Regions from separate parts of the Pseudoxanthobacter soli DSM 19599 genome, predicted to be linked through region 2. Evidence: predicted binding sites of a transcription regulator. Region 2 holds the regulator's gene; each other region holds the start of a gene.
What was found. The regulator PhoB, encoded in region 2, activates phosphate uptake and scavenging genes when phosphate is short. The targets are predictions, from matches to a motif close to TGTCATNNANCTGTCAT.

Region 1 (10,036 bases), on a different contig from region 2:
CCAGCAGTCCCCGCCGGCTGCACCGCCCGCGGCGGCACCCGCAGCCCCGGCGCAGTAGGCGGCGGGCGGCCTACCGGCCATCCTCTCGCCAGGCGGAAGCCGGACGATGCGATGCGCCCGCGTTCCAGCGCGGACGCCCATGCGGAACGAGCGGATCCGCTTTGCCGCCAAAGGGGTTGTTGGCGACCTTGGAGACGGTTAAAGGTGCCGGCGCAGGCAGACTTCGTGTTGGTTTGCCGCGTGGGCTTCCTATATTGGGGTCGTTGCGACTGCCGTCGAACCCGCCATGGCGAGGACCGCCTCGACGGACGCGACAGTGAAGCGGCTACATCGATGATCGGGGCGAAGGCTGGAGCGCTGTCGCCTCATCCGTGATCGGCGATGCGCTCCGACAGTCCGGCTTTCTGCGTGACCTCGGCGCATTCCGTGCTCCGGGGTCTTGTTCTTGGAAGCCGGTTCGAGGAAGCGGTTCCGGCCGGGCGAGGTTTCGCACCGGGCCGGCCACCCGAGCGGTTGAGAGGGATGGCGATGGACGTTCACGACCAGTACGGCGCCGGGTCCGGCGTGGAAGCGGCCGGTCCCTTCGACGGCGATCACCTGCACGAGGAGTGCGGCGTCTTCGGCGTCTTCGGGCACCCGGAGGCGGCGGCGCTGACGGCGCTCGGTCTTCACGCCCTGCAGCACCGCGGGCAGGAAGCCGCCGGCATCGTCTCTCTCGACGGCGAGGCGTTCTGTCTCGAACGCCATATCGGCCTCGTCGGCGACACCTTCACCAAGCCCGCCGTCATGGAACGGCTCAAGGGCAACAAGGCCATCGGCCACACCCGCTATTCCACCACCGGCGCGCCGGTGCTTCAGAACGTCCAGCCGATGTTCGCGGAATTCGCCGGCGGCGGCTTCGCGGTCGCCCACAACGGCAATCTCACCAATGCCCGCGTGCTGAAGCGCACGCTTCAAGGGCGCGGTTCGATCTTCCAGTCGACCTCCGACACCGAAACCATCATCCACCTGATTGCCACGTCGAACCGCGGCCCGCTGATCGACCGTCTCGTCGACGCGCTGCGCCAGATCGAGGGCGCCTATGCCATCGTCGCGCTCTCCGAGGGCGGCATGATCGGCTGCCGCGATCCTCTCGGCGTGCGCCCGCTGGTGCTCGGCGAACTCGACGGCGCCGCGGTGCTCGCCTCGGAGACGTGCGCCCTCGACATCATCGGCGCCCATTTCATCCGCGACATCGAACCGGGCGAACTCGTGGTCATCACCGAGCGCGGCATCGAGAGCCTGCGCCCGTTCCAGCCGGTGCGTCCGCGCTTCTGCATCTTCGAATATGTCTACTTCGCCCGGCCGGATTCGGTCGTCGAAGGCCGCAACATCTACAATGTCCGCAAGAATATCGGCGCCGAACTCGCGCTCGAATCCCCGGCTCCGGCCGATCTCGTGGTGCCGGTGCCGGATTCCGGCACGCCGGCCGCCATCGGTTACGCCCAGGCAGCGAACCTTCCGTTCGAACTCGGCATCATCCGCAACCACTATGTCGGCCGCACCTTCATCCAGCCGACGGATTCGATCCGCCGCATGGGCGTGAAGCTGAAGCACAACGCCAACCGCGCCATGCTTGAGGGCAAGCGCGTGGTGCTGATCGACGATTCCATCGTGCGCGGCACCACCTCCCTGAAAATCGTCGAGATGGTCCGCGACGCCGGCGCCACCGAAGTGCACATGCGCATCGCCAGCCCGCCGACGACCGATTCCTGCTTCTACGGTGTCGACACGCCGGAGAAGTCGAAGCTGATCGCCTCGCGCATGTCGGTCGAGGAGATCGCGGCCTTCATCAAGGTCGACAGCCTCGCCTTCCTCAGCATCAACGGGCTTTATCGCGCCGTCGGCGAGGCGAGGCGCCAGAACGCCGAGCCGCAGTTCTGCGATGCCTGCTTCACCGGCGAATATCCGACCCGGCTGACCGACCACCAGGAAGAGGCGCCGCGCCGTCCCCCGCGTCTCGCCGCCGTCGGCTGATCGCAGCGCGCCGATCGTCGCGGCGCCCCGACGGGCCGGCCGGCGAACGACTGAGCCGGCCTTGTGGAGCCATGCCCCTGCAGGCTGGCCTGCCGCGCGTGGATGCGTCAGACTGCTTTCCGATCAAGACCAAGAAGACGTTCGGGGGAACACCATGAGCGAAGGCGCCGTCGCGGACGACACCGCCGGGAAGACTGACGCCCATAAGCCGTTCGCCGGCAGGATCGCTCTGGTCACGGGTGCTTCGCGCGGCATCGGCCGGGCGCTGGCGCTCGGCCTAGGCGCGGGCGGCGCGCACGTCGTGGCACTTGCCCGGACCGTGGGCGCGCTCGAGGAACTCGACGACGAGATCCGCGCGGCGGGCGGCGAACCGATCACGCTGGTCGCCGCCGACCTGAAGGATCTTCCGGCCCTCGACCGCCTCGGGGCCGCGCTGCATTCCCGCTGGGGACGGCTCGACGTGCTCGTCGGCAATGCCGGCATTCTCGGGCCTTTGACCCCGGTCAGCCATCTCGAGCCGAAGGCGCTGGAAGACGTCCTCACCGTCAATGTCACGGCGAACGCCCGGCTGATCCGCTCGCTCGACCCGCTGCTGCGGCAGTCGGAGCACGGCCGCGCGATCTTCCTGTCGTCGAGCGCGGCGTGGCGCGGCCGGCCGTTCTGGGGCGCCTATGCGGCCTCGAAGGCGGCCCTCGACGCGCTGGTGCGCGCCTACGCGGCCGAGACCGAGAAGACGTCGCTGCGGGTAAACCTCGTCAATCCCGGCGCCACGCGTACGCGGATGCGCAAGCAGGCGATGCCGGGCGAAGATCCCGAGCTGCTGCCGCCGCCGTCCGATCTGGTGCCGCCGCTGCTGGAACTGCTGAAGCCCTCCTTCACCGAAACCGGGCGCGTCTACGACTTCCCCACCCAAACGCTGATGGGCTTCCGCGCCCCGGCTCCGCTTGATCAGGCCTGACGCGATCTTGCGGGCCTGACGCGATCTCGCGCGGGTGCCGAGCGGCGTCTCTCTTCGGCGGCGATTGTCACCGCCGTCGGGCCGGCGCTAATCTCGCGGCATGTTGCGCCGCCCCAGCGCAAATTCCGAAGCGCAAGCCCCGACAGAGAGTGCCGTCCGATGCCGAAGCTTACCCGCCGCGAAACCCTCGGCGTCGGTCTGGGGGCCGGGCTGTCGCTCGGCTTCATGCCGGGTCTCGTGCGCGCCGCCGAAGCCGGGCCAGCCCCGGGCACCACGTTCACTTTGCTCCACGTCAACGACATCTACCGCATGTCGGACGTGAAGGGCTGGGGCGGCTTTCCCAAGCTGGCGGCCGTGGTGAAGGCCGAGCGGGCGCACGGCACGCCGATGATGTTCACCCACGGCGGCGACACGTTCTCGCCCTCGCTGATGTCGAGCTTCGACAAGGGCGAGCACATCGTCACCCTCACCAACATGGTCAGGCCGGACTTCTTCGTGCCGGGCAACCACGAATTCGATTTCGGCGAGGCCGTGTTTTTCACGCGCCTCGCCGCCTGCAAGTTCCCCGTCTATGCCGCGAACATGCGGCAGGCCGACGGAACGGCGGTTCCCGGCATCCGGGACAACGAGATCGTGGAACTCGGCGGCGTCCGGCTCGGTTTCGTCGGGCTCGCGCTCGACACCACGCCGGATGTCTCGCAGCCGGGCAGCCTGAAGTTCCTGCCGAGCCTCGACGTGCTGCGCGAGCAGGCCGCGGCGCTGCGCAAGCAGGGGGTCGACATGGTCGTGTGCGTTGCCCACGCCCAGCGCTCGCTAGACGACCAGATCATCCGCGAGCGCATCGTCGACGTCCTCTTGACCGGCCACATCCATGACCTCGCGATCCGCTGGGACGGCGCGGCGCTGCATGTGGAATCGAACGAGGACGGCAACTACGTCACGGCCATCGACTTCATCGTCAAGGTCCGGGAACAGAACGGCCGGCGGCAGGTGACCTGGACACCGAGCTTCCGCATCTACGACACCATTGATGTCGTGCCGGATCCCGAGGTGACGGCGGTCGTCGCCGGCTTCGAGAAGCAGCTTTCCAAGGCGCTCGATGTCGATCTCGGCCCGACGAAGGTGGAACTAGACAGCCGCACCATCATCGTGCGCACCCGCGAGGCGCTGATCGGCGACGTCATCGCCGATGCCCTGGCCCGCTCCACGCGGGCCGACGTCGCCATCATCAACGGCGGTTCGATCCGCGGCGACACCCGCTATCCGCCGGGCACCATGCTGACGCGGCGCGATATTCTGACCGAACTGCCGTTCGGCAACACCTCCGTGCTCGTCAGGATCAGCGGCGCGACGCTCAAGGCCGCGCTGGAGAACGGCTTCTCCCGGCTGAACGATGCCGGCGGCCGTTTCCCGCAGGTGTCCGGCATCGAGGTGGAGGTCGACGCCAGCGCGCCGGTCGGCTCGCGCGTGGTCTCCCTCAAGCGCAACGGCGTGCCGGTCGATCCTCAGGCGACCCTTGCGGTCGCATCCAACAATTTCATGCTCGCCGGCGGCGATTCCTACGACATGCTCCGGGACGGCACGGTGCTGATCGGCGCCACCGATGGGCTTCTGCTTGCGAACGTGGTGATGGATTATATCGCCGCGGCCGGGGGCGTCGCCGAGCCCGCCGACGGCGGCAAACGGATTATCTTCACCTGAGCGGTAGCCGGGAAAAGCGGGGCAGGGACATGACGGCGACCTCGGCGAAAGTGCCGATCTTCACCATCGGATACGAGCAGGTGACGCAACCGGCCGTGATCGATGCGCTGGCGGAGGCAGGTGTCGCGCTCCTCGTCGATATACGCGCCGTCGCGGCCTCGCGCCGGCCGGGCTTTTCCAAGCGCCAGCTCGCCGCCGGCGTCGCGGAGCGGGGGATCGATTATCTCCACCTGCGCAAGCTCGGCACGCCGGCTGAGGGCCGCCTCGCCGCGCGCACCGGCCGCTGGAACGACCTCAAAACCATCTACGACGCACATCTCGAGACGCCCGAAGCGATTGCAGAACGCGCGGTCCTGACCGACATCGTCCGGTCCGGCCGGCCGATCTGTCTGCTGTGCTTCGAACGTCATCCGGAGCACTGCCACCGCAACATTCTGGCCGGCCTCGTCTGCGACGATCTCGGTGTCGGTGTCGAGCACCTGTTCGCAAGCCCGATCTAGAGCGCTTTCCGATCTGATGGAATCGTCAGATGGACAAGAAATCGCTCCAGATTCAAAAGCTTGAGCATATCCTGATCGTCCGGCTCGTTCGATCTGCGCGGGATGCGTGCCCTGAGGCGGGCAGGCGAGGGCAATTCCGCCATGGCGGGGTGGCAACCCTGTCATGCCATCGCCTGCATTGCCGCATCGCGCGCGAATGCCTAGATTGTGGGCGCGAGGACGACCTCGTGCCGAACCGGCTTGTCACCCGGTGGAGACGACTCCGCCCGAATGCGGAGTCCCGCCATGGCGTGGCTTTATCTCATCGTCGCCGGCCTGTTCGAAACCGGCTGGGCGATCGGCCTGAAATATTCCGACGGCTTTACGCGGCCGTTGCCGTCCATCCTCACCGTGGCCAGCATGGCGCTGAGCGTGTGGCTTCTCGCGCTTGCCCTGAAGACGCTTCCGATCGGCACGGGCTACGCGATCTGGACCGGCATCGGCACGGTCGGCACGGTCATCCTGGGCATCGTGTTTCTCGGCGAGGCGGCGACGGTCGCGCGGATCGTCTGCATCCTGATGATCGTCGCCGGCATCATCGGCCTCAAGTTCGCGGCCTGACGACCCCGCGCGCCGGGGCCGGCGCGCGGTAGAATGACGGCGGGCGGCCGCGATGGCCGCCCGTTCGCTCGCGCGCTCAGTTCACGATGTGTTGGATTTCGCCGAGGCGGATCAGCATCGTCTCGCCGGACGATCCGTCGACACCGTCATTGTCGGTGATGACGAAGGCGTCGCCCTTGCTGTCCACCGCGAAGCTCTCGACCTTCTCCAGCACGTAGCCGTGCGTGGCCTTGAGGTCGGGCAGCAGGTCGTGCACCAGCGTCTTGCGGACGACAGGCATGTTGGCGCTGTCGAGCGGCACCGGCTTCAGCTCGAACGACGGCACGAACATCAGCACTTTGACGGCCGCCTTGCTGCCGACGCCGTTGTCGCGCTCCAGCACGATGACGCCCTTGTCGCCGACCGCGGTGATTTCGGAGAGGCCGACCCAGCCGCGCTCGCTCTGCTCCAGCGGATAGCGCACCGCGCCCCACGTCTGCTTGGTCGGGCTATAGGCGATCAGCTTGGTGGTGTTCTTCGGATCGTTCTTCCAGGGCAGCTGCTGGGCAAGCCAGACAAGTTCGTCGTCGCCCTTGCCGGTCACGGTCACGCCCTCGAAGCCGAACCGCGTGGCCTGCCGCGCCACGTCCTCCGGCAACGCGATTTCCTGGCGGATTTCGCCCTTGTCGTCGACCGAGATCAGCAGGTTCTGCGTCGGCGCCTTCTTGCGCTCGGGGTTACCCTCCGAAGCCAGCCAGAAGCCGCCCTGCGGCCGGATGGCGATGCCTTCGAGATCGAGGTGCTCGGCCGGCTTGCCGTCGCGCATCACCGTGATCGCACTCACGATCGCGGCGGGCTTCTTGGTGGTGTCGATCGTGAGGATGCGGGCCTGGGCATAGGCGCTGTCCGTCACCGCGTATAGCCGTCCGGGAACGGTCGGATCGGCGGCCGCGCCGGAAATCGCGCCCCACGGGATCGGGGTGCCGTCCGGTCCGTTGACGGAGGCGATTGTCGGGTAGGCGGCCGGCTCGCCCGAACGCTGATAGATGGTGACGACGGAGCCCATTCCGCCCTCCTCGCGCCTGTCGGCCTCGCTGGCGGAGACGAACAAGCCTCGCGACGGAATGGCCAGCAGGCCTTCCGGCGCCGCGCCGCCGGCCAGCGCCTGCAGGAAGACCGGCGCCTTGCCGTCTCCCATGTCTTCGTAAACACCGATCAGCGAGGCACGTTCCGTACCGATGAAGATCAGCTTCTGGCCGTCGAAGGTCGCCGCCTCGACGCCCTCCGGCTCGACGCCCTTCGCCTTCGAGCGCTTTTCCGGATAGTGCCCGAGGCGCATCGCCAGATGTTCCAGCGTCTCGGCGCTGTCATATTCGACGGTGCCGTCCCGCTTGAACACCGTGAAGCCGCGGCTGCCGCCCTTCCAGTCGCCTTCGTTCGCGGTCACGAAGCGATCGTTGTCGAGCCAGTGGACGGCGTCGGGCTCGCGGGCCACACCCTTGATGCTCTCGATGGGAGCGATCACGCCGTCGCTCTTGGTGTCGACATTCTTGAGGTCGACATTGCCCGCCGGGAAGTCCGAGAGCACCTTGCCGGTGGCAAGGTCGATGATGGCGATGTGGTTGTTTTCCTGAAGCGTCACAACGGCTTCGTTGCGATCGTTGATGTCGACGAACTCCGGTTCCGGGTCCTCCGGCGCGATCGCGGCGAGCCCGGTCAGTTCGACCACCTTCTTCGAGGCGCAATCGGGCGCGCCGTCCGTCCCCATCGAGAAGATCGTGAGGTTGCCGCCGGGAAGCTGCGGAAGATTGCCGTCGTTCACCTCCTCGTCGCGTTCGTTCTCGATCGCGATGGCCAGGAACCGGCCATCGTCGCTGAGGGCGAGCGAGTCGGGTTGCCCGCCGAGATCGCACGTCGCGGTCACGGCCTTGGTGGCGAGATCGACGACCGAGAGGTGGCCGGAGGGCTGCGTCTTGGTCTTGGAGGTGACGACGCCCACGAGCGCCTTTCCGCGGCCGACCACGGTCGAGGTCGGCTCGCCACCCAGTGCCACCACGCCTGCGGCCTTGGGCGCCTCCGGATCGGAGATATCGACGAGGCCGATACGCTCTCCCGGGCTGTCGGTATAGACCAGCATCTTGCCGTCTTCGGTCGCCTTGACGATCTCCGCGACGGTCGCCTTGGAGCGATCGGCGTCCTTGGGCAGATTATCGACGACCTCGAAAGTCGAGATGCGGTTGAAGGCCGGCTCCGCGACCGCCGGCAGCGCCGTCGTTGCGAGCAAGGCACCGGCAAGGAGAGCGATACGCGAACCCCGTCCCATCGATGGCTCCTGAATGTCTGTGATTGTGAGCTCGATGCGGCAGTTTAGGCCATTCGATGACCGCGCAATGACAAACGGATCTTGGCGGCTTTCCGAAAGAGGGTCATTGCCGACGGGGTCTCGTTCACATTGCGACCGAAATCCGCTGGCCGCCCGGCAGCCTGCGGCTCCGTGGTCGCGCGGAACGGCTCGCCTGACGGCGGCGGGCTCGCGAGAAAGTGAACGGAACGGACGCGGCGACGGCAATCGGATCGATGACGAACGCAGCGGCCAGAGGCTGCGGGAAGGTCGATCCCTTGATCGACCTTCCCGCGCGACGTTCCCCTGGTTTTTGGTCGGCGTCGCTATTCGCGGTCGGTCCGGCTTGGGAGGCGGCGGACCCGATGCAAAAGGAAATGCAAGGCCCGGGCCAACTCCGGCACAGCGCCCGCTGCCGCCGCCGCGCTGGCGCCGCATCGTCAGCGGGACCATCTTCACACCCAGACAGACGGCGGGATTGCCGCTTTTTTGGGCAATATGTGATGCGGCTTGCATCGCCCGCAAGCGCGCCGAGCCGTCCGGGCAAGGGCTCGACGGCAGCCGGGCCGTTGGAAAGCACAGTGTTAGCACTCGCGGTAAGATGCTGCTAACAAAGAGATTTTTGCGCCGCCGCGTGGTTTGTCGGCTTGCCATTCGAAGGAAGTGTGCGATCCTTTTCCCATCCTGTGAGGGAGAGGTGCTTCATGATCGATTCCGACTTCGAGCGTCAGCTTTCCGGGTACGGCCTCACCACGGCCCGCATTCTCTATCGCCTGCCGGATCACCCCACGATCCTCCAGACCTATGTCTGGCAGGAATACGACATCGCCCCGTCGTTCCCCGTGCTCAATCGCTTCATCGAATTCTGGAAGCGGGAGATCGAAGGCCCGCTGCATTCGGTGGAGGTGGCCTATCGCGAACTCGTCGGCGCCAGCGAATGGCGCCGTGTCGACGGCATGATGCAGCTACACTGACGCTCAGGTCTCAGGGCCGGTCCTTCGCCGGAACGATCCCGCGGGAGAAGGGTCCCCGCTGCCGCGGCGCCGCGCGACCATGGCGCCGCCGCACGCCCTCTCGAATGCCCTCGGCAAGCGCCACGCGGTGCGCGAGCAGCCGGACTGCGCTCCGCCGTCCGGCGTCGGTGCGGAGGTCGCCGGATCCTCTGTCGCATTTTAGCAACAATGTTGTCATCCTGTAACAGGAACGACTCACCCGGCGCGCCGGGTTAGCCCTCGATCCGAACGGTATGATGACGGCTTCCGAGACCTCCTTCGATCGCGCTGCCGAGACCGGCATGCCCCCGCCCGTTCCGGCCTGGCGCGAGGGTGCGCCCGTCGCGCGGGCGATTGGGCTCGTGTTCGTGGTGCTGGCCATCCTGTCGGCGAGCATCACCTTCCTCGTGCTCACCGGCATCACGCCGATCACGCCGACGCAGAACGTCATCACGGCGGCGCTGCTCACCAACGGCGTGATCGTCACGGTCCTGATCGGCTCGATCTTCATCGAGATCCGCAAGATCTGGATCGCGCGACGCAAGGGCAGGGCGGGCGCGCGCCTCCATGTCCGCGTGGTGGCGATGTTCTCGTTCGTCGCCACGCTGCCGGCGATCCTGGTCGCGATCCTCGCCACCATCACGCTCGACCGCGGCCTCGACCGCTGGTTCGAGGATCGCACCCGCACCATCGTCGACAACGCAGTCGCCGTCGCCAACGCCTATGTCCAGGAGCACGCCAACGTGCTCCGCGGCGACCTCATCGCCATGGCGACGGACGTCGACCGCGCCAAGGCGATCTACGACTACGATCCGGCCCGCTTCGACATCTTCATGGAGACGCAGCTTCAGCTGCGCCAGCTCCCGGCCGCCTATCTGCTTCACCGCGACGGAACGGTGGTGACGCGCACGCTCTACGATCTGAAGGAGAAGTTCGCCCTGCCGCCGAT
Region 2 (10,036 bases):
TGAGGCCGACATAGTCCATGAAGGCGCGGCGATGCACCCGCGCCCTGAGGTCGGCCTTGGTGACGATCAGCGGATCGGGCCGGCGCAGGAAGGCGCGGATCTGCGGCGCCGCCGCGAGCAGGCTCGCATCCCGGCCGAGCACCATCATGTCGAGATCGCGCAGCACGCCGAGCGAGCTGTCCTCGCGCCGCTCCATGTGCTCCTCGCCGCTGCCGCCGACGAAGGCGTAGTCGCGCATGCCGAGCAGCACGAAATTGTCGTCGTTCAGCCACTCCACGAAGGCGTTGGCTTCCTCCAGCACCTCCGGATCGATGGAGGCCGGCGGTGCGGCGCGCCAGTCGACCAGCACGGCCTTGAGGCGGGTGCGCATCGCGACCTCGTCCGCCACCGCGCGGCGGACATCGGTCAGGGTGTGGTTGAGGCCGACGGCGAGCTTCTCGCGCTCGTCCTCGTCGAGGCGGCCGACATGGAGGGTGATGAGGCTTTCGTTGCGCAGGGCGGGCGTGGTCTCTTCGGGATCGGCGAGGCCGGCGAAGCGGACGAGGCGCCCGTCGCCGTCGCGCTCCACCGCGAGGATCGGGTGGGAGACGAGCAGCAGTTCGACGCCCTGGTCCTGGAGTTCGCCCATGACCGAATCGAGCAGGAACGGCATGTCGTCGTTGAGGATCTCGACGACGGTGATGGGGCGGTTGGCGCTGCCCGTCAGCCGGTGCTCGGAGAAGCGGATGCGGTGGGCACCCGGCGTTCTCTCGGCGAAGGCCCGCCAGGCCTCGTCGGCGAGCACGGCGAGGTCGTCGCCGTCATAGCCCGCGAGGTCCTCCTCGGCCGCCTTGGAGAACACCGCCCGCGCGAACAGCGCACGCACGGCACCGTCCGCCTCGGTCCGCAGCCGGTCTTCCGCTGCCACGATGACCGCCTTTTCGCCTTCGTACCGATCGAGCATCAAAGCCATCCTTCGTTCGTTATCCGCCTTGTGCTCCGGCGGCTTTCGGGTGTGCGCAGTCTGTCCGTCTCACCATGACAGATCAATGGCGGCGGCGGGCGTCCCTCGCTCCGTCATGGGGACGGCGGGACCGCGGCGACGCCTGGACGGGAGCGATATAGCGCCCGGCCCGCCGGAAAGAAAGGAAATCCCCTCGTCTAAAACATTGCAATTCTGTCATTATTTCTTTCCGGTCGTATGAATACATGCGATCTGCGGCGCGTTATGCCTGCCCGCCGCGATCCGGCGCGAGCCCCGAGGGCCTGAGCACGAACAGCCCGACCAGCATCCCGAACACCGCCACGTCGCGCCATTCCGCGCCGAACAGGCTCGACCACGTCGTCTCAAGCCCGCCGAGCAGAAGCCCGCCGACGAGCGCCCACCCGACGGAGCCGATGCCGCCGACGATCGCCGCCAGCAGCGCCTTGAGCCCGATGGTGAGGCCGGTGTGGAAATCGACATTGCCGTAGAGCACCAGCATCAGCGCCCCCGCGAACCCGGCGGCGGCGGAGGCGATGGCGAACGTGGCGGTGCGCACATCATCGGCCGAGATCCCGCACAGCGCCGCCGCCACGGGATCGTCGGCACAGGCGCGCCACATCCGGCCGAACGGATGGCGGCGGATGAAGGCGACGAGGCCGAGCGCCCCGCCGAGCGCGGCGAGCCCGCCGAGCACCTGCACGGGACCGACCGCGAGCGTGAAATCCGGCGACGGCAGGAGCACGAAGCTCAGCGTCGACAGCGGCGGCAGCCAGCGATCGGTGCTGCCGTTGGCGAGGCGGATGAACTCCTGCAGCGCGATGGCGAGCGAGATGGTCGTGACCAGCATGGCAAGGTTGGTGCGCCCGACCACAGGGCGCACGACGATGCGCTCGGACACCGCCCCGAACAGCCCACAGGCCACAATGGCATAAAGCCCGGCGAGCACCACCGCCGTGACCGGCGAGACGCCGGTGGCGGAGGCGATGGCGATGACCACGTTGAAGGTGATCGCAGCGCCGAGCGACGTGATCGCGCCGAACGCGAAGTTGATGCGGGAGGTGATGCCGTAGACGAGCGCGTAGCTCGACGCCAGCAGGCCGTAGAACGACCCGGAGACGACCGCGTTGACGGCCTGCTGGAGCGCGTAGGCCAGCGAGAACGACGAAAGGCCAGACACCACCGCGGAAACCATCGCCCTCCCCCATCAGGCAGATCGACCGCACACGCCCGGCGGCGGGCGCAAGGCCGTGCGACCGGCGAGCGCACGACCGCCTGCCGCGGACGTCTCCCGTCCGGCCTCGTGTCCGCCCCTGCCGGATCATGGCCCGGCGCCGCCTTGTGCGCCAGACCCGACGCAGCCTTCGATTCGGCCGGTGGCGGCCACCGCCTCCCCTGTTCAACCGCCGGTCGAGCCTCTACTCTCAACGAATTCCGGACGCTGGACTGGAGGGGAACGATGACGGCAGCCGCACTTCACTATGACGCATTCGGTTCGCTGAAGAGAACGGGAACGGCGCTTGGCGTCGCCGCGATCCTCGGCCTCGGGCTGCTCGTGGCCGTGAACGAGGGCCCGCGGTGGTTCGCCCACGAAACGGCACCGGCGCTCGCGCTGGAAGGCGGCGGCTTCCTGTTCAATTACCGCATCGCCGAGGTGAGCTACGGCCTCGTGGCCCAGGCGAAGCCGCCGGTGCCGGACGGCACGCTGATCGAGGCGCAGTTCGCCAATCCCGCCGGCGGACCGGCGCTCGTCGTGACCAACACCGCCCACGGCGACCTTTCCAAGATCGTGGTGCGCTCGCCGCCGGTCCACGGCGTTAAGGCCGGCGTGCCCTACGACGTCACGGTCCGCCTGATCGATCCGCGGACCAAGGAGGCGTTCGCGACGCTGGAGACGAGCTTCAAGTCGGACCTCGACGACACGGTGATGCCGGCGAGGCCCCTGACCGTCGGCCCCGGCTACCAGCGGCCGCCCGAACCCTGAGCCGCGCGGGCAGACGCGGGGCGTCGCTCTATCGTCACGGTTCGAGCGGAGACTGATGAATCGAACTGGCCGGCCGAGCCGGCCGATCGAAGTGGGGCGTCCGGACCTTCCGGACGGCCCGGGCTGGCGGGACCGCATCTCGACCGGAGGCGGCCCCCGCACGGGAGGCGTCGCCGGCTGCGGAACCCGAGGCCTGCCACCGGAACCCGACGATGGATGACGACGACGATATCGGCTTCGACAGCGGCGGATGGGGCGCGCCCGGGACCGTGCCCGCCGTTCTGGCGCCGGTTCTCGCCGCGCTCGGCTTCCTTGTGTTCGCCGCCCTCAGGGGCGAGCTTTCCTCAGGCACCGCGCTCCTCGGCATCCTGATCGTCGGCGCGGTCGGGTTCGTCGCCGCGCTCGGCCTCGGCGCGCGGGTTCGCCGCCGGGTGCGGCGCGCACCCGAGGCCAGTCGGACGCTGTGGCCCGACGGCGGCATGAAGCTGACCGTCGAGGCCCTGCCGGAACCCTGCTACATCGCCGATTCGCGCGGCCGGCTGCGGTTCGCCAATGCGGCCGCGGCCGCCGCCTTCGGCCCGATCCAGCCGGGAGACCCGCTGTCGTTCCGCCTGCGTGTGCCGTCGGTGCTGGAAGCGCTCGACCGCGTTTCGGCCGGCGGGCCGGCTGAGGCGGTCGCCTGGACCGAAAAGATTCCAACCGATCGCTGGTACGAGGCGCGCATCGTGCCGCTGCGCCTGCCGGGGCGCGAGCGGCGCGTCGGCGACGGGCCGGACTTCGTGTTCCTCATGATCCACGATCAGACCGAGCAGAAGCGCACCGAGACGCTGCGCGCCGACTTCGTCGCCAACGCCAGCCACGAACTGCGCACGCCGCTCGCCTCGCTGTCCGGCTTCATCGAGACCCTGCAGGGCCCCGCCCGCAAGGACGAGGTGGCGCGCGAACGCTTCCTTGCGATCATGGCCGAGCAGGCGCGCCGGATGGGCCGGCTGATCGACGACCTGCTGCACCTGTCGCGCATCGAGATGCGTGCCCACATCCGCCCCTCGGCCCTGGTCGATCTCGGCGCGGTCGTGCGCACTGTCGCCGACGGTCTGGAGCCGCTCGCCGACGAGAACGAGGTGGTGATCGTGCGCGAACTGCCGGAAAGCGGCCCGGTGGTGCGCGGCGACCGCGACGAACTGGTGCAGGTGGTGGAAAACCTGGCCGAGAACGCCATCAAATACGGCGCCGCCGGCAAAAGGGTCGTGCTGTCGTGCTGGACCGACCGCAGCGGCGCCCAGCCGGCCGCGATCGTCTCGGTGCGAGATTTCGGCCCGGGCATCGCCCCGGAGCACCAGCCGCGCCTGACCGAGCGCTTCTATCGCGTCGACGTCGCCACCAGCCGCAGTCAGCGCGGCACCGGCCTCGGGCTTTCCATCGTGAAGCACATCCTCGCCCGTCATGGTGGCCGGCTCTCCATCGAAAGCCAGCCGGGCAAGGGCGCGACGTTCATCCTCCGGCTCGATTGCGCCGAAGCGCCGCCGCCTGCGGCCATCGACGGCGAAAATGCCGGTCTTTCCAAAGAGTTGCACCTTCATAAAACGACCATCGGAGAGTCATAAAAGGAAGGCAACCGGGATCGGCCCAGAGGGCGTTCCAGGCGGCTTCGCGGCATTGGCCGCTCGGCAAACCCGCACGGCGCGCTAAGATGGAACAGAACCCGTCGTCCGGACGACTCGACCGGACGCCCCTGTTCCAAATCTGGAGATGGCAATGCCCCAGCACACCGTCGTCGCCTACGACGACGAACTGAAGCAGCTTGCCGGCTGGATCGCCGAAATGGGCGGCCAGGCCGAGCGCCTGCTGATCGACGCCGTCACCGCGCTGTCGCGGATCGACACCGACCTCGCCCAGCAGGTGATCGTCAACGACCAGCGCCTCGACATCGTGCAGCGCAAGGTGGAGGAAGCGGCGATCTCGATCATCGCCCGCCGCCAGCCGATGGCCCGCGACCTGCGCGAGATCGTCTCGGCGCTGCGTGTTTCGAACGATCTGGAGCGGGTCGGCGATCTCGCCAAGAACATCGCCAAGCGCGTGGTGGCCATGAACGGCCAGTACCAGTCGAAGCGGCTGGTGCTGGGCGTCGAGCACATCTCCGAGATCGCGCTCGAACAGATCAAGACCGTCATCGACGCCTACACCGCCCGCGACGTCGAGGCGGCGGAAGCGGTGCGCAATCGCGACGACGAGATCGACGCGATGTACACCTCGCTGTTCCGCGAACTTCTGACCTACATGATGGAAGACCCGCGCAACATCACGTTCTGCACGCATCTTCTGTTCTGCGCCAAGAACATCGAGCGCATCGGCGACCACGCCACCAACATCGCCGAGAACATCCACTATCTCGTGACCGGCGAGCAGCCCGCGCTCGACCGTCCGAAGCTCGACAACAGCAGCCTGACCTCCGTCGAGTTCGGCAAGGCCGAACAGGCGCGGGCGACGGCGGCGAGCACCGAAACCGGCAAGGCCTGAGGGCCTGCCGGACCCGCAAACCACCCAAGCACATCCGGGAAAGACGCCGATGCCGTCGGTGATGATCGTCGAGGACGAGGAGGCCCTGAGCCTCCTCCTGCGCTACAACCTCGAAGCGGAGGGCTTCGCCGTCGAAGCCTGCATGCGCGGCGACGAGGCCGAAATCCGGCTGCGCGAGAGCCAGCCCGACCTGGTGCTGCTCGACTGGATGCTGCCGGGCCTTTCGGGCATCGAGCTGTGCCGGCGCCTGAGGGCGCGGGAAGAGACCGAGCGGCTGCCGATCATCATGCTCACCGCCCGCGGCGAGGAGGCCGAGCGGGTGCGCGGGCTCGCCATTGGCGCCGACGACTACGTGGTCAAGCCGTTCTCGGTGCCGGAACTGATGGCGCGGGTGCGCGCCATCCTGCGCCGGGCGAAGCCGGAGGTGGTGTCGTCGCAGCTCAAGGCCGGCGACCTCGAACTCGACCGCGAGACCCACCGCGTGCGCCGCGGCGGCCGGGAAATCCACCTCGGCCCGACCGAGTTCCGCCTGCTCGAGTTCCTGATGACCTCCCCCGGCCGCGTGTTCGCCCGCGAGCAGCTGCTGGACGGGGTCTGGGGGCACGACGTCTATGTCGACGAGCGGACGGTGGACGTCCATGTCGGGCGCCTGCGCAAGTCCTTGAACCGCGGCAAGGCCAAGGACCCGATCCGCACCGTGCGCGGCTCCGGCTACGCCTTCGACGACCAGTTCGCGGCGAAGTGAGCCGGCGGCGCACCCTGACGACCGTAAAATCCGCATCCGGGCGGGAATAAAGTCCCCTGCCGGGTGTTTCATCGCGAGGCGGTCCCACTTCGGGGCTGCCGCTGCCTCGACGCGCGGGTTCGCCGGGCCGGGTTGGCCCGCTGCCGCTGCGAGAGGCTCTTGAATCTGGCGCCGCCGCTGAAGGCCCGCATTCGGAGGGTCGCAGGCACGACGCGCCAGTGAAAGGCGCTGCGATGAAATCCCGCTTTGCCGTGCGGTGCGTTGCCCCCGCCCTCATCGTTCTCGCCATCGGCGCCGGCGCCGCCCGCGCGGACGATCTTTCCGGGCTCGCCGGCCGCTATGCCATCGGCACCGGCACCAACGTCGCCTTCTCCGTGGCGGCGTCGGTCGGCCCCGGCATTTCCGGCCGCTTCACCGGCTTTTCCGGCACCATCGATTTCGATCCCGTCCATGCCGAGCGGTCGTCGGTCACGTTCGACGTGAACGCGGCCTCGGTGACGACCGGCATCGCGCTGCTCGACGGCGTGCTGCGGTCCGATGCGGCGTTCAATGCGGACGCCTATCCGGTGATCTCGTTCCGCTCGACGGCGGTGCAGCGCACCGGCCCCGCCAGCGCCGACATCGAGGGGCTGATGACGCTGCGCGGCCAGACGGTGCCGGAGCGCTTCAGCGTGGACCTCACCGGCCACGGTGGCGACAGCGCCGAGTTTCGCGTGACCGGAACGCTGATGCGCACCGCCTTCGGCATGACGGCGGGCTTCCCGGCCTTTTCCGACAAGGTGGTGCTGAACCTCTCGGTCGACGGCCGCCGCCTGAGCGGTGCCCGGCAAGACGACGCCAGGCAAGACGGCGCCAGGCAAGACGGCGCCAGGCAAGACGGCGCCCGGCAGGGATGAAGAAAAAAGCCGCCGCGCGTGGATGAAATCCCGCGGGGCGGTGTTCTTGATCACAGGAAGCGCGGCGAGACCGCACCGCGGCACCCCCGATGCAGCGGCGCCGGCGACGGCAGAGCTTCCCGCCTGCCGGACGCACGCACGGCCCGAAACGGCCCTGCGGCGTCCGGCAGCCCCTCTCGGAAACATGCCGACACGCCGGGACAGACCGGCAAGGGAGACTGACCATGAGCCGTTCCCACCTTCTCCACGGCGCCGTCCTGCTGGCGGCCTGTGCCTTCCTCACCCCGGCGATTGCCGAGGACTACGCCTCCGGCGCCATCAAGACGATGCAGACCGCCCAGGGCGAGATCCTGACCGATGCCAAGGGCATGACGCTCTACACCTACGACAAGGACACGGCGGGCGTGTCCAACTGCTCCGGCGGCTGCGCGGTGAAGTGGCCGCCGCTGATGGCGGCCAAAGGCGCCAAGGCCACGGGCGCGTTCACCCTGATCAAGCGCGCCGACGGCGGCGAACAATGGGCGGCCGACGGCAAGCCGCTCTATCTGTGGCAGGGCGACAAGAAGCCGGGCGACGTCACCGGCGACGGCGTCGGTGGCGTCTGGCACCTCGCCAAGGAATAGGCGCGTCGATGTCCGCGTTCCTGGACGATCTCGAAGCCGCGGTTCCGGCGCTGCGCCGCTACGCACGCGCGCTGACGCGCGACGCCGACCGTGCCGACGACCTCGTCCAGGACTGCCTGGAGCGGGCCATCGCGAAGCAGGGCCTGTGGCGGCCGCTCGGCCCCCTCAGGCCCTGGCTCTACCGCATCATGGTGAACCTCCACCGCAACGACGAGCGGCGGCGGCGACGCGCACCGGAGACCAGCGATCTCGACGAGCCCGGCTTCGAGCCGGCGACGCCGCCGTCCCAGGGCGCGCACCTCGCGCTGGCGGAGACCGCGCGCGCGCTCGACCGGCTGCCGGCCGAGCAGCGCGAGGCGCTGCTGCTGGTGGTCACGGAAGGACTGAGCTACGCCGAGGCGGCGGCGGTTCTGGACATTCCCCAGGGAACGCTGATGTCGCGCATCGGGCGGGCGCGGGAGACCTTGAGGACGATGGCGGACGGAACGCAGCCGAAGCTGAGGACGGTGAAATGAGCGCCGACGACACCACTCCCGCGGCCGGCGCCGGCATCACCGAGGCCGACCTCCATGCCTATGTCGATGGCTGGCTCGATGCCGAAGGCCGGGCGAAGGTCGCCGCGCACCTCGCCGAACACCCGGCCGACCGCGCCCGCGTCGACGCCTGGCGGGTGCAGGCCGATCATCTCCGCGTCCTTCTCGGTGGAACCGTCGACGAGCCGGTGCCGCCGCGGCTCGACGTGCGCCGCATGGCGGAGGGCCGGCATGCAGCAAGGCGCCGCTTCGCGGTGATGGCCGCCTCCGCCGCGCTGCTCGTCGCCTTCGGCGCAGCCGGCGGCTGGTATGGCCGGGAACTGGCCGGCCCCGCCCCGGCGGACCGCGCGATGGTCGCCGAAGCCGAGGTCGCCCACGCGCTCTACACCCCCGAGGTGATGCACCCGGTCGAGGTCTCCGCCGATCAGGGCGACCATCTCGCGCGCTGGCTTTCCAAGCGGCTCGCCCGCCCGCTGGCGCTGCCGGATCTCTCGAAAGCCGGCTTCTCGCTGGTCGGCGGCCGGCTGCTTCCGGCCGGTGACGGGCCGGCGGCGCAGCTGATGTACGAGAACCGCGAAGGCCGCCGCATCACGCTCTATGTCGTGCCCGGCACCGGGGGCGAGACGGCGATGCGGGTTTCCGAGCGGGACGGGCTCACCGCCGTGTCGTGGCGGGGCGAGAAGCTCGGCTGCGTGCTGGTCGGCGACCTGCCCAGGCCCGACCTGATGACGCTTGCCAAGGAAAGCTACCAGAGCCTGGACGGGCCGGAGGCGTGACGCGCGAGAGGGCCGCGGTTCAGGACGCGGCCGCCTTGTTCCACTTGCTCCAGCGCTTGACGAGCCGGTCGCGCTTCAGACGCGACAGCCGCTCGATCCAGAACACCCCGTCGAGCTGGTCGATCTCGTGCTGCAGGCAGACCGCGAGGAAGCCATCCGCCCAATCCTCCCGCGGCGTGCCGTCGAGGTCCTGCCAGGCCACGCGGACCCGGACCGGACGCTCCACCTCGTCGGTGATGCCGGGCATGGAGACGCTGCCTTCGGTGTGGCGCCCCGTTTCCGCCGACGCCTCCAGGACGTGCGGATTGACGTAGAACAGCGGCACGGCGGCACGGTCGAGTTCGATCGCCGTGAGCCGCAGCGAAACGCCGACATGGGGCGCGGTGATGCCGACACCCGGCGCCGCGCGCATGGTATCGACCAGATCCGACGCCAGCGCCCTGAGATCGTCGTCGAACGCCGCCACCGCCTCGGCGGGCCGCCGCAGGCCCGGATCGGGATATTTCAGGATCGGCCGGATCGCCATGCGTTTCCCCTTGCCCGCGCAATCGGAGCCCGTCCGGCGGCCTTGCCGCTTCGGGGCCGGTCATCGGGCCGCTGGACACGACAAAAGCGGCTATTCGGTGGAATCGCGCGGTTGCACAAAGCCGCCGTGAAACCGATACTGGTTCCAAACAATGCCGGACGCGACTCGGACACCATCGGCCGGGCGCCGATACCGGCCATAAAGAGGAACACCCCCATCGTGTCAGCGACACCGCGGCACCGTTTCGTCATCGTCGACGATCATCCCCTGGTCCGCGGGGCCCTGCGGCAGGTGCTGGAGGGCGTCGAGGACGATGTCGCCGTCGAGGAGGCGGGATCGCTGGACGAGGTGATCGCGCTGCTCGACCGCCTGCCGGATGTCGACCTGCTGCTGCTCGACCTGTCGATGCCGGGTGTGCAGGGTTTTTCCGGACTGCTCTATCTGCGCGCGCAATTCCCGGCGGTTCCGGTCGTCG
Region 3 (10,036 bases), on a different contig from region 2:
GCATTTGCCTCGGCGCGCAACTCATCGCGGCCGCGCTGGGCGCCGACGTCGCGCCGACCGGACGCAAGGAGATCGGCTTTTCGGAATTGACGTTGACCGACGCCGGGCGAGCCTCGCCGCTGCGGCATCTGCAAGGCGTCGCCGTGCTGCATTGGCACGGTGACGCCTTCCAGATCCCCGACGGCGCCGCATCTCTGGCGACGACTCCGCTCTGCGCGACGCAGGGGTTCGCGCTCGGAGCCCATGTCCTTGGCCTTCAGTTTCACCCTGAAGTCGATGCCTGCGCCGGGATCGAGCGCTGGCTGGTCGGTCATGCCAGCGAGCTTGCCGGTGCGGGTATCGACCCGAACGTTCTGCGCGAAGATGCCGCCGGTTTCGGGCCGACGCTGCGCGACGCGGCGCGCCGGATGCTGACCGAATGGCTGCAAGGGGTGCGGCCATGATGGCGTTGGATTCCGATCTCCGCCTCGCCATTGCGCAGGAAGCCGAACGGCAGCACGCGCATATCGAACTCATCGCCTCGGAGAATATCGTCAGCGCCGCCGTTCGCACTGCGCAAGGCTCGATCCTCACCAACAAATACGCGGAAGGCTATCCGGGGCGGCGTTATTATGGCGGCTGCGAAGCGGCCGACAGGGTCGAGCAACTGGCAATCGACCGCGCCTGCCGACTGTTCGGCGCGGCCCACGCCAATGTGCAGCCGCACAGCGGGGCGAATGCCAATATCGCGGTCCTGTTTGCGCTTCTCGATCCGGGCGACCGGATCATGGGGCTCGATCTCGCCTGCGGCGGCCATCTCACCCACGGCGCGCCGGTCAGCCTATCGGGCCGATGGTTCGCGGTCTCCGCCTATAAGGTCCGTCCGGAGGATGACCGGATCGACTACGATGCCTTGACACGGCAGGCACAGGAGGAGCGCCCGAAACTGATCTTCGCCGGCGGCTCGGCCTATCCGCGCGAGATCGATTTCGGACGGATGCGGGCTATCGCCGACAGCATCGGTGCGTGGCTCGTCGCCGATGTCGCCCATTATGCCGGGCTGATCGCGGCCGGCCTCTATCCCAATCCGCTGCCGCACGCCCATGTCGTGACCTCGACCACGCACAAGACGCTGCGCGGCCCGCGCGGCGGCCTGATCCTGACCGACGATCCGGCCCTGGCGAAGAGGATCGACAAAGCCGTCTTCCCCGGCACCCAAGGCGGGCCATTGATGCACGTGATCGCGGGCAAGGCGGCGGCGTTTCACGAAGCCTTGCAGCCGGCGTTTCGCGACTATGCGAAAGCGGTGATCCTCAACGCGAAGGCACTCGGACAGACATTGATGGAGGGGGGATTGCAGCTCGTCACCGGCGGAACCGACTGCCACCTTCTTTTGGTCGATCTTCGGCCGTTCGACCTGACCGGCAAGGCCGCGGTCGAGGCCCTGGAACACTATGGGCTGACCGCCAACAAGAATGCGATCCCTTTCGATCCGCTTCCGCCGACCGTTACCTCCGGCCTGCGGCTGGGCACGCCTGCCGCGACGTCGCGCGGCTTCGACGAGGCCGCCTTCCGGGAGGTCGGCGATCTGATCCTCGGTGGTTTGCGAGCGCTTCGACACGGGCGATGTGCGGACCCGTCGATTCAAAAGCGGGTGCGCATCCTGACCGATCGCTGGCCGGTCGATGGTGCCTGTCATGTCTGAGCCTGCCATGTCTGAGCCTGCCATGTCTGAGCCTGCCATGTCTGAGCCTGCCATGTCCGAGCCTGCCATGTCTGAGGTGGTCGCGAATCTGAACCTCGTTCGCGAGCGGATCGCGGAGGCGGCGGTGCGATCCGGGCGCGCGCCGGACGCGGTCCGTCTGGTCCTCGTGACGAAGACCGTCGAGCCGTCGCGCATTCTGGAAGCCGTGCGCGCCGGGCAAGCCGATCTCGGCGAGAACAAGGTGCAGGAAGGTGGGCGCAAGGCAGACGCGCTGGCGGGCGAGCCGGTTCGCTGGTCGATGATCGGCCATCTGCAATCGAACAAGGTCAAGGACGTGCTGCGCTTCGCCGATGAGGTGCAGTCGCTGGATCGCCGCTCGCTGGCGACGGCGCTGGACAAGCGGCTCCAGTCCGTGGGGCGCGGCCTCGATGTGCTCGTGCAGGTCAACACGTCCGGCGAGGCCAGCAAATTCGGCCTGACGCCCGAGGATGTGCCAGCCTTTCTGAAAGACCTGGCGGCTTTCGAGACGTTACGCCCCAAAGGGTTCATGACGCTCGCCACCTTCACGCCCGACGAGACCGAGGTGCGGCGCTGCTTCCGCCTGCTGCGCGACATCCGCGATCGGGCGCGGCAGGACGCGCCCCAGGGCGACACGCTCACGGATCTGTCGATGGGCATGTCAGGCGACTATCAATGGGCGATCGAAGAAGGCGCGACGGTCGTGCGCGTCGGCCAGGCGGTGTTCGGTCCTCGGCCGCTGCCGGATTCCCACTACTGGCCCGGCGCGGCGGGGACGGCGTGATGCCTCCGCGTCAGTGACGTTTCCGGTGAACGGATTGCCGCCGACGATCCGATAGCAACGGCTCTACGCCGGAGCCGCGGCACTCAGGAGATCCGGCCGCGCTCCCCCAGGAAATCGAGCAGCGCCCTGACGCGCGAGGGCAGCGGTCCGCCCTGACCGATATGGATGGCGTGGAAGGCTTCGCGATCACCGGGGTTCAGATGTTCGAGCACCGGCACCAGACGTCCGGCGTCGATATCCCCGCGCACGCTGAAGGCTGCGAGACGCGCCAGACCGGCACCGTTCAGCGCCAACAGGCGCAGCCCCTCGCCATCACTGACCTGAACCCGCCCGACCGCGGGGACGATGATCGTCCCGGTTCCCTTCTTCATCGGCCAGCCTTCGACGGAGCGGACGTAGCCGAAGCCGAGACGGTGATGCGATTCCAGATCCTCGAGCGTCTCAGGCGCGCCGAACCGAGCGAGATAGGACGGAGCGGCAACGACGACCATCGCGGTGTCGCCGAGCTTGCGGGCGACGAGACTGGAACTCTTAAGGGGGCCGGCGCGCACCGCCACATCGGTGCGCTCCGCCAGCAGATCGACCACCATATCGGTCTGCACGAGATCGAGCGTCACGCCCGGGTGGCGCTCCAGAAACGCCGGCATGATCGGCGCCAGAACATGGGTGGCATAGGACGCGCTGGTGTTGAGGCGAATACGTCCCACAGGCTGTTCTCCAGCCCCCGCGCTGCGCTCTGCGTCGGCGATGTCCGCCAGAATATGCGTCGCGCGTTCATAAAACCCGCATCCTTCCGGCGTGAGCTGGAATGCTCTCGTCGATCGATTGACGAGGCGCACGCCGAGCCGCGCTTCGAGTCGGGAAACGAGCTTGCTGACGGCTGACGGCGTCATCCGGCAAGCCCGCGCAGCGGCTGAGAATCCACCGCGCTCCACGACGCAGACGAACACTTCCATTTCGCCGGAACGGTTGATTTCAGAACGCGCCATTGGTCGTTGATTTCATAAATGATGTTCCATTCAGCGCACTATATCACAGCGCAAGGCAGATCTATGTCTCATCTCGAACGTCAATATGGCGAGACAGATCATGCCTTTCGCTCCCCGTTCCCTGCCGTCCGGGGCCTTCGGCATCGGCGGCCCGCCCGCGCTGACCGCGCAAGACTCGCGCAGTTCGCTCTGATCGCACGGGCGCCGGGAAGACCGCGTGCGCGCCGGCGCCGACTTGTTCCCCCGCGCGGCCATTAGGTCGGCGCCCGATCGAAAGTCTCTGAAAGGGTCATCTCATGGACACTCGCTTACTGGGCCGATCAGGTCTCAGGGTGCCGGTGCTGAGCTTCGGTGCCGGCACGTTCGGCGGAACGGGGCCGCTGTTCGGGGCCTGGGGCACCACGGATGTCGAGGAGGCGCGACGGCTCGTCGACATCTGCCTGGAGGCGGGTGTCACCCTGTTCGACACCGCGGATGTCTATTCCAACGGCGCTTCCGAGGACGTGCTCGGCGCGGCCCTCAAGGGACGGCGCGACAACGTGCTGATTTCGACCAAGACCGGCCTGCCGATGGGCGATGGTCCGAATGACGCCGGCTCATCGCGGTTCCGCCTGATCCGCGCCGTCGAACAGGCGCTGAGGCGCTTGGGCACCGATTATATCGATCTTCTGCAATTGCACGCCTTCGACGCGGCGACCCCGATGGAGGAGGTTCTGTCCGCGCTCGACGCGCTCGTGCGGGATGGGAAGGTCCGCTATGTCGGTATATCCAACTTCTCCGGTTGGCAGATCATGAAGGCATTGGCCGTCGCCGACCGCTATGGCTGGCCTCGCTACGTCGCCCATCAGGTCTATTACTCCCTGATCGGCCGCGATTATGAATGGGATCTGATGCCGCTGGGCGACGATCAGGGGCTTGGCGCTCTGGTCTGGTCGCCGCTGGGCTGGGGCCGCCTGACCGGCAAGATCCGGCGTGGCTTGCCGCTGCCCGAGGGCAGCCGCTTGCACGATACGGCGCGCTACGGCCCACCCGTCGAGGACGAACATCTGTTCCGGGTCGTCGATGCGCTCGAGAATGTGGCGGCGGAAACCGGCAAGACGGTGCCGCAGGTGGCGCTCAACTGGCTGACCACACGCCCCACCGTGTCCTCCGTCATCATAGGCGCGCGCAACGAGGAACAGCTTCGCCAGAACCTCGGGGCGGTCGGCTGGACGCTTACAGCCGAGCAGATCGCGACGCTGGATGCAGCCAGCGCCGTCACCGCGCCCTACCCGCATTTCCCCTATCGCCGGCAGGAGGGCTTCGCGCGGCTCGATCCGCCGATCGCGGGATAAAATCGAGGGGCGCCGGCTCAACCCGCGGCCCTCCCTGCCCGGCGTCTGCTTCGCGGTCGACTTCGCCTCGGCCGCGGCCATCATCGGCAGCCCGCAGGCCTTGATCGCCGCCGAGACGCCGCAGCTTCGCCGCTCGCACTCAAGTTGAGCGCGTTCTCGCCTTCGTCCAAATCAGACAAAAAGAGCGCATTCGGCACGAGAGACGGGAATTCCGTCGAACGCGGTCTTCATGAAATGTGAAATTGTTCCGCTCAACTCGATGGAACGCGCACGCTGTCGCGACGTTTATCATCCGCGTTATCGATTAGAAACGGATGGTCAACATGAAACGCGTCGTTATTGGCGTGCTCGCGCTCGCTTTGTCGTCTCCAGTTCTCGCGCAGACGCAGGCTCCGGGGGCGAACCCTGATCCGGATACCCCGGCGGTCGCCACTCCGGATACCGCACAGCCTGCGCAGCCGGCCGAGGGCGCCAACAGCTTCACCGAGGCACAGGCGAAGGAGCGCATCGAGGAGAAGGGCTTCTCGAACGTCAGCGGCCTGACCAAGGACAACAGCGGCGTCTGGCGCGGCACGGCCCAGAAGAACGGTATGCCGGTCGATGTCGCCATCGACTATCAGGGCAACGTCTTCCCGCGCTGAGCGTCCCAGCCTCGAGAAATCACCAGGAGGATAACAACATGACCACAGTCTCCGGTCTCTTCGACACTTATGACGACGCCGTCATCGCGGTGAACAAGCTGGAAGCGCTCGGCATCGATCGCGACGACATCAGCATCGTCGCCAACAATGCGGACGAATGGTACAGCGACGATGTTCGCCCGGCCGAGCGGCGCGACACGGCGAGCAATGCCGGCGACGATGCCGCGACGGGCGCGGGCGTCGGTGCGCTCGTGGGCGGCGCTGGCGGACTGCTCGCCGGCCTTGGCATGCTGGCGATCCCGGGCGTGGGCCCGGTGGTTGCGGCCGGCTGGCTGGTCGCCACCGGCGTCGGCGCGGTGGCCGGCGCGGCCGCGGGTGGCGCCGTGGGCGGTCTCGTCGGTGCCATGACGGCGCAGGGGGTTCCGGAGCGTGAGGCCAATCTCTATGCCGAGGGTGTGCGCCGCGGCGGCACGCTGGTTTCCGCTCGCGTGCACGACGGCCTCGTGCCCGAGGCAACGGCCATCCTGCGCAACGGCGTCGACATGACCTCCCGCGAGCAGCTCTATCGCTCGGAAGGCTGGTCGCGCTTCGACCCCGACGCGCCGCTCTACACCGCCGACGAAGCCGCCCGCGAGCGCTCGCGCTACTGACGGCTGCGAACCTTCTTCAGAACATGCTGAAAAGCGAACGCCGGGGCGCGATGCGTCCCGGCGTCTGCATGTCAATCAGGATCGGCTGTCCGCGCGTCAGTACCGCTCGGGAACGTAGAGTTCGGGCGGCAGGGTCCGGCGCTCGTAGTTCGGATCGAACACGCGCTCGGGCAGCGTGATCTCCTCGTGCGGCACTTCCTCGTAGGGAACCACCGACAGAAGGTGCGCCATGCAATTCAGGCGCGCGCGCTTCTTGTCGTTGCCTTCCACGATGTGCCACGGCGCCTCGGGGATGCTTGTGCGCTCGAACATCGCCTCCTTCGCCTTGGTGTACTGCTCCCAGCGCACCCGCGACTGGAGGTCCATCGGCGAAAGCTTCCACTGTTTGATGGGATCATGGATGCGCATGAGGAAGCGCAGCTGCTGCTCCTCGTCCGTGATCGAGAACCAGTACTTCACCAGAATGATGCCGGAGCGCACCAGCATGCGCTCGAATTCAGGCACGTCGCGGAAGAAGTCCTCGACCTCACCTTCGCTGGCGAAGCCCATGACGCGCTCGACGCCGGCGCGGTTGTACCAGCTGCGATCGAACAGCACGATTTCGCCGGCCGCCGGCAGGTGGGGCACGTAGCGCTGGAAGTACCACTGGGTCTTCTCGCGATCCGAGGGCGCCGGCAGCGCCACGACCCGGCAGGTTCGCGGATTGACGCGCTGGGTGATGCGCTTGATCGCGCCGCCCTTGCCCGCGCTGTCGCGCCCTTCGAACAGCACGACGAGCTTGAGCCCCTTGTAGCGGACCCAGTCCTGCAGCTTGACGAGTTCGCCCTGCAGACGGAGGAGTTCGCTGAAATAGGTGTGCCGGTCGAGTGAGTTCTTCCTGTGGCGCTCGAACTTCGCCCGAAGCTCCGGCGGCACGCGGGAATCATCGACCGCCTGTTCGAGTTCCTCGTCCATGTCGTCTTCGAGCTCGATCTCGAGCCAGCTGCGCGACGGCGCCTCAGGCGCGTCCGCCTCGCCCTGCGACGCAAGGGTCGTGCCGGCTTCGGTGATCTCGGTATCGGTGGTGGAATCTGCCATCTGTCGCGCCTCCTGCAACGCCTGCCATACCGAAAAGCCAATGCGGTTTGGTGACAAATCGATGGCGCTGGCCGACGCTGTGCTGCGACCTTGATGTCGCCGACGCATGGAAGGTGGGCATCGCCGACTGACGCCCGCGCGGGGCCGGTCGTGCGCTCAACACAGGGAGAAGCCGAAATGGCCGATTACGATCTCTACTACTGGTCCGTGCCGTTCCGGGGCCAGTTCGTGCGGGCCGTGCTCGCCTTCGCCGGGAAGACCTGGACCGAGGCTGGTGATGCCGAGATCGCGCGGCTGATGGAGGCGCCGGCGAGCGAGATGCCGGTGCCGTTCATGGGGCCGCCGATGCTGATCGACCGCAAGGCGAAGTTTGCGATCTCCGAAATGCCAGCGATCGTGCTCTATCTGGGCGAGACGCTCGATCTCATGCCCGACACCCCTGCCCTGCGCGCCATGACTCTGAAGATCGTCAACGACGCCAACGATGTGATCGACGACATCACGATCGATGGCGGGCGCGAGATGTGGACGGAACGGCGCTGGCGGGAGTTCGTGCCGCGCCTGAAACGCTGGATGTCGTTCTGGGAAGAGACCGGACGCCGCAATGGCCTGACCGCAGATGCAGGCTTTCTGCTCGGCGGCAAATCCCCCGGCATCGCCGACGTCGTAAGCGCCACGCTCTGGTCGACCATGGCCGACCGTTTCCCGCCGATCGCCGTGATGCTGGAGGACGCCGCGCCGATGACGGCCGGCCTGACCCGGCGCGTTTCGGCTCTGCCGCCGCTCGCCGCCCTCGCCGCCAGGGCGCGACGGGACTATGGCGAGGCCTATTGCGGCGGCCAGATCGAGGCCTCGCTGCGGCGGGTTCTCGGCTGACGGAAGGCTACGCTCCGGCCGCCCGGGCGAGTTTCCCCGGGCAGTGGTTCACGCCGGCGGCAGGGCCGGTTCGATGCCGGTCATCTCGACCGACAGGTCCCAGAGCCGTCTCGCCAAGGCAGGGTCGGTGGCGTGCGGCGCGCGCCGTACCACGCCCGACGGCCCCTTGATCTCGCGAAATCCCTGCGGGCCGTAATAGGCCCCGGGCGTGACGGCGCCGGTGGCGGCCTGAAGGGTCGGCCATGCGCCCATCGCCGGCGTGTTCAGGAACGGCCGGAAGGCGGCCCAGGCAAGGCCGACCGCCGGCAGATGACGGCCGAGGTCCGTTCCCGCGATGCCCGGATGGCAGCCGAGCGCCATGACAGACGAGCCGGCCGCGCGAAGCCGCCTGTCGAGTTCGAACAGAAACAGGAGATTGGCGAGCTTGCTCATGCGGTAGCGCGGCCAGCGGCGATAGGACCGTTTGGCGTTCGGATCGTCCCAATCGATCCGGCCGGAGATATGGGCGAGGCTGCCGGTGATGACGACGCGCGAACCCGGCGTCGCGGCGAGCTTCGGCAGCAGCAGGGCGGTGAAGGCGAAACTGCCGAGATGGTTGACGCCGAACTGGAGTTCGAAGCCCTGTTGGGTGCGGCTGAGCGGGGGCATCATCACGCCGGCATTGTTGACGAGCGCGTCGATGCGCGGTTCCCCGTCGAGTTCGACCGCGGCGCGACGGATGCTGTCGAGATCGGCCTGGTCGAACGGAAGGAAACCAAGATCAGCGGCGGGCGCGAGGGCGCGGATCCGGCGCATCGCCTCGTCGGCCCTCGCCTCAGACCGGCAGGCGACAACGACGCGGGCGCCGCGCATGGCGAGCACGCGGGCGGCCTCGAAGCCGAGGCCGGTGTTGGCGCCGGTCACGACGAAGCACTTGCCCGACTGGTCGGGCACGTCGGCCTCCGTGAACCCGGAAGACGTGTCCGGCATCGGCTTCTCCCACAGGGCGGCCAGATTGCCGGAGCGACATCGCACCGGAACGGCATCGCGGCAGAACGGCCGCGATGCCGGGGCTGCACCATGCGTGATGTAGTCCGACGCGGCCGGATCGCAACCATCGCGGCGCCCGCGTCCGTTCACGAATGCCCTATCGGCCCTTCCGAAGCCCTCGCGCGGCAGGAGACGGCTTCCGGCGCCGCGCGAGGTGTTCCACCGCGGATCAGGCCAGCAGCAGGCTATCGAGCTGCTTGCCGACGAAATCGAGCTGCACCACGAGATCGTTGAAATCGCGGTCGCCGCCGCCGGCGGTGTCTTCCCAGCCCCAGGTGTTGTAGCCGTAACCCCAGAGGTGGGCGATCTGGCCGTCGCTGTTGGCGTTGGCGAAGGCGTAGAAGTCGTCGCCCGCCCCGGTGTGGAGGCGCATGGCGATGATGTCGCCATTGTCGATGCCCGCGATCTCCCCCTCGCCGTACTGACCGTATCCGCTGCCCTGGAGCCAGGTTCCACCGTCGGACAGATGGTAGGCACGGCTTTCGGTGGCCGCACCGTAGCGCGCATCGCCGGGATCGATGCCGTCGATGCTGCCGGAGAGATCGTCGACCTTGTAGAACATCACCGAGACGTCGCTGACGCCGTTCTGGCGCATGTGGACGACGGCGGTCTGGTCATCGGCGCCGCCCAGCGTGTCGGCGACGGCGACCGAGCGCGAGATCGCGACGGCGCTGTGGGCATCCGGCGTGACGAAATCCACGAAGCCGTATTTGTTGGAAAGGCCCGCCTGGGGCGTCCCGGCCTGCAGCCCGCCGATATCGATCGACAGCGCAGAGCCGGTGCCGACAGAGGCCTCGTGGAGCTGGCCCTGGGCATTGCCGTCGGATTGTGTCACGAGATCGGCCGAGAAATCCGGCCTGAGGCTCTGGAGCGCGAACGAGCGGGTCCAGCCCGACGAGGCCGTGCCGGAGAACGAGGTGCTGCCGCCGCCATAGTCGATCCGCACATGCTGGT

Region 1: a site for PhoB is predicted at 8,134-8,150, ahead of BUF17_RS02090 (esterase-like activity of phytase family protein). Genes of this name have one in related genera too.
Region 3: a site for PhoB is predicted at 7,228-7,244, ahead of ppk2 (polyphosphate kinase 2). Genes of this name have one in related genera too.

The regions. Positions count from the first base shown of each region.
Region 1 covers NZ_FRXO01000001.1:488,995-499,030, reverse strand. The annotation lists gene BUF17_RS02120 (CvpA family protein) at 1-58, shown strand, start outside; gene purF (amidophosphoribosyltransferase) at 529-2,016, shown strand; gene BUF17_RS02110 (SDR family NAD(P)-dependent oxidoreductase) at 2,171-2,974, shown strand; gene BUF17_RS02105 (bifunctional metallophosphatase/5'-nucleotidase) at 3,134-4,675, shown strand; gene BUF17_RS02100 (DUF488 domain-containing protein) at 4,705-5,175, shown strand; gene sugE (quaternary ammonium compound efflux SMR transporter SugE) at 5,461-5,775, shown strand; gene BUF17_RS02090 (esterase-like activity of phytase family protein) at 5,852-8,077, opposite strand; gene BUF17_RS02085 (usg protein) at 8,800-9,069, shown strand; gene BUF17_RS02080 (sensor histidine kinase NtrY-like) at 9,390-10,036, shown strand, end outside.
Region 2 covers NZ_FRXO01000003.1:87,176-97,211, forward strand. The annotation lists gene BUF17_RS08035 (NAD-glutamate dehydrogenase) at 1-943, opposite strand, end outside; gene BUF17_RS08040 (branched-chain amino acid ABC transporter permease) at 1,206-2,156, opposite strand; gene BUF17_RS08045 (hypothetical protein) at 2,421-2,945, shown strand; gene BUF17_RS08050 (sensor histidine kinase) at 3,158-4,549, shown strand; gene phoU (phosphate signaling complex protein PhoU) at 4,701-5,462, shown strand; gene phoB (phosphate regulon transcriptional regulator PhoB) at 5,512-6,207, shown strand; gene BUF17_RS08065 (YceI family protein) at 6,441-7,103, shown strand; gene BUF17_RS08070 (COG4315 family predicted lipoprotein) at 7,328-7,726, shown strand; gene BUF17_RS08075 (sigma-70 family RNA polymerase sigma factor) at 7,735-8,241, shown strand; gene BUF17_RS08080 (anti-sigma factor family protein) at 8,238-9,035, shown strand; gene BUF17_RS08085 (peptide deformylase) at 9,055-9,561, opposite strand; gene BUF17_RS08090 (response regulator transcription factor) at 9,781-10,036, shown strand, end outside.
Region 3 covers NZ_FRXO01000001.1:737,496-747,531, forward strand. The annotation lists gene BUF17_RS03080 (glutamine amidotransferase) at 1-443, shown strand, start outside; gene glyA (serine hydroxymethyltransferase) at 419-1,684, shown strand; gene BUF17_RS03090 (YggS family pyridoxal phosphate-dependent enzyme) at 1,707-2,486, shown strand; gene BUF17_RS03095 (LysR family transcriptional regulator) at 2,570-3,475, opposite strand; gene BUF17_RS03100 (aldo/keto reductase) at 3,772-4,809, shown strand; gene BUF17_RS03105 (hypothetical protein) at 5,133-5,450, shown strand; gene BUF17_RS03110 (general stress protein) at 5,489-6,100, shown strand; gene ppk2 (polyphosphate kinase 2) at 6,197-7,177, opposite strand; gene BUF17_RS03120 (glutathione transferase, Atu5508 family) at 7,355-8,053, shown strand; gene BUF17_RS03125 (oxidoreductase) at 8,102-9,022, opposite strand; gene BUF17_RS03130 (DUF4347 domain-containing protein) at 9,252-10,036, opposite strand, start outside.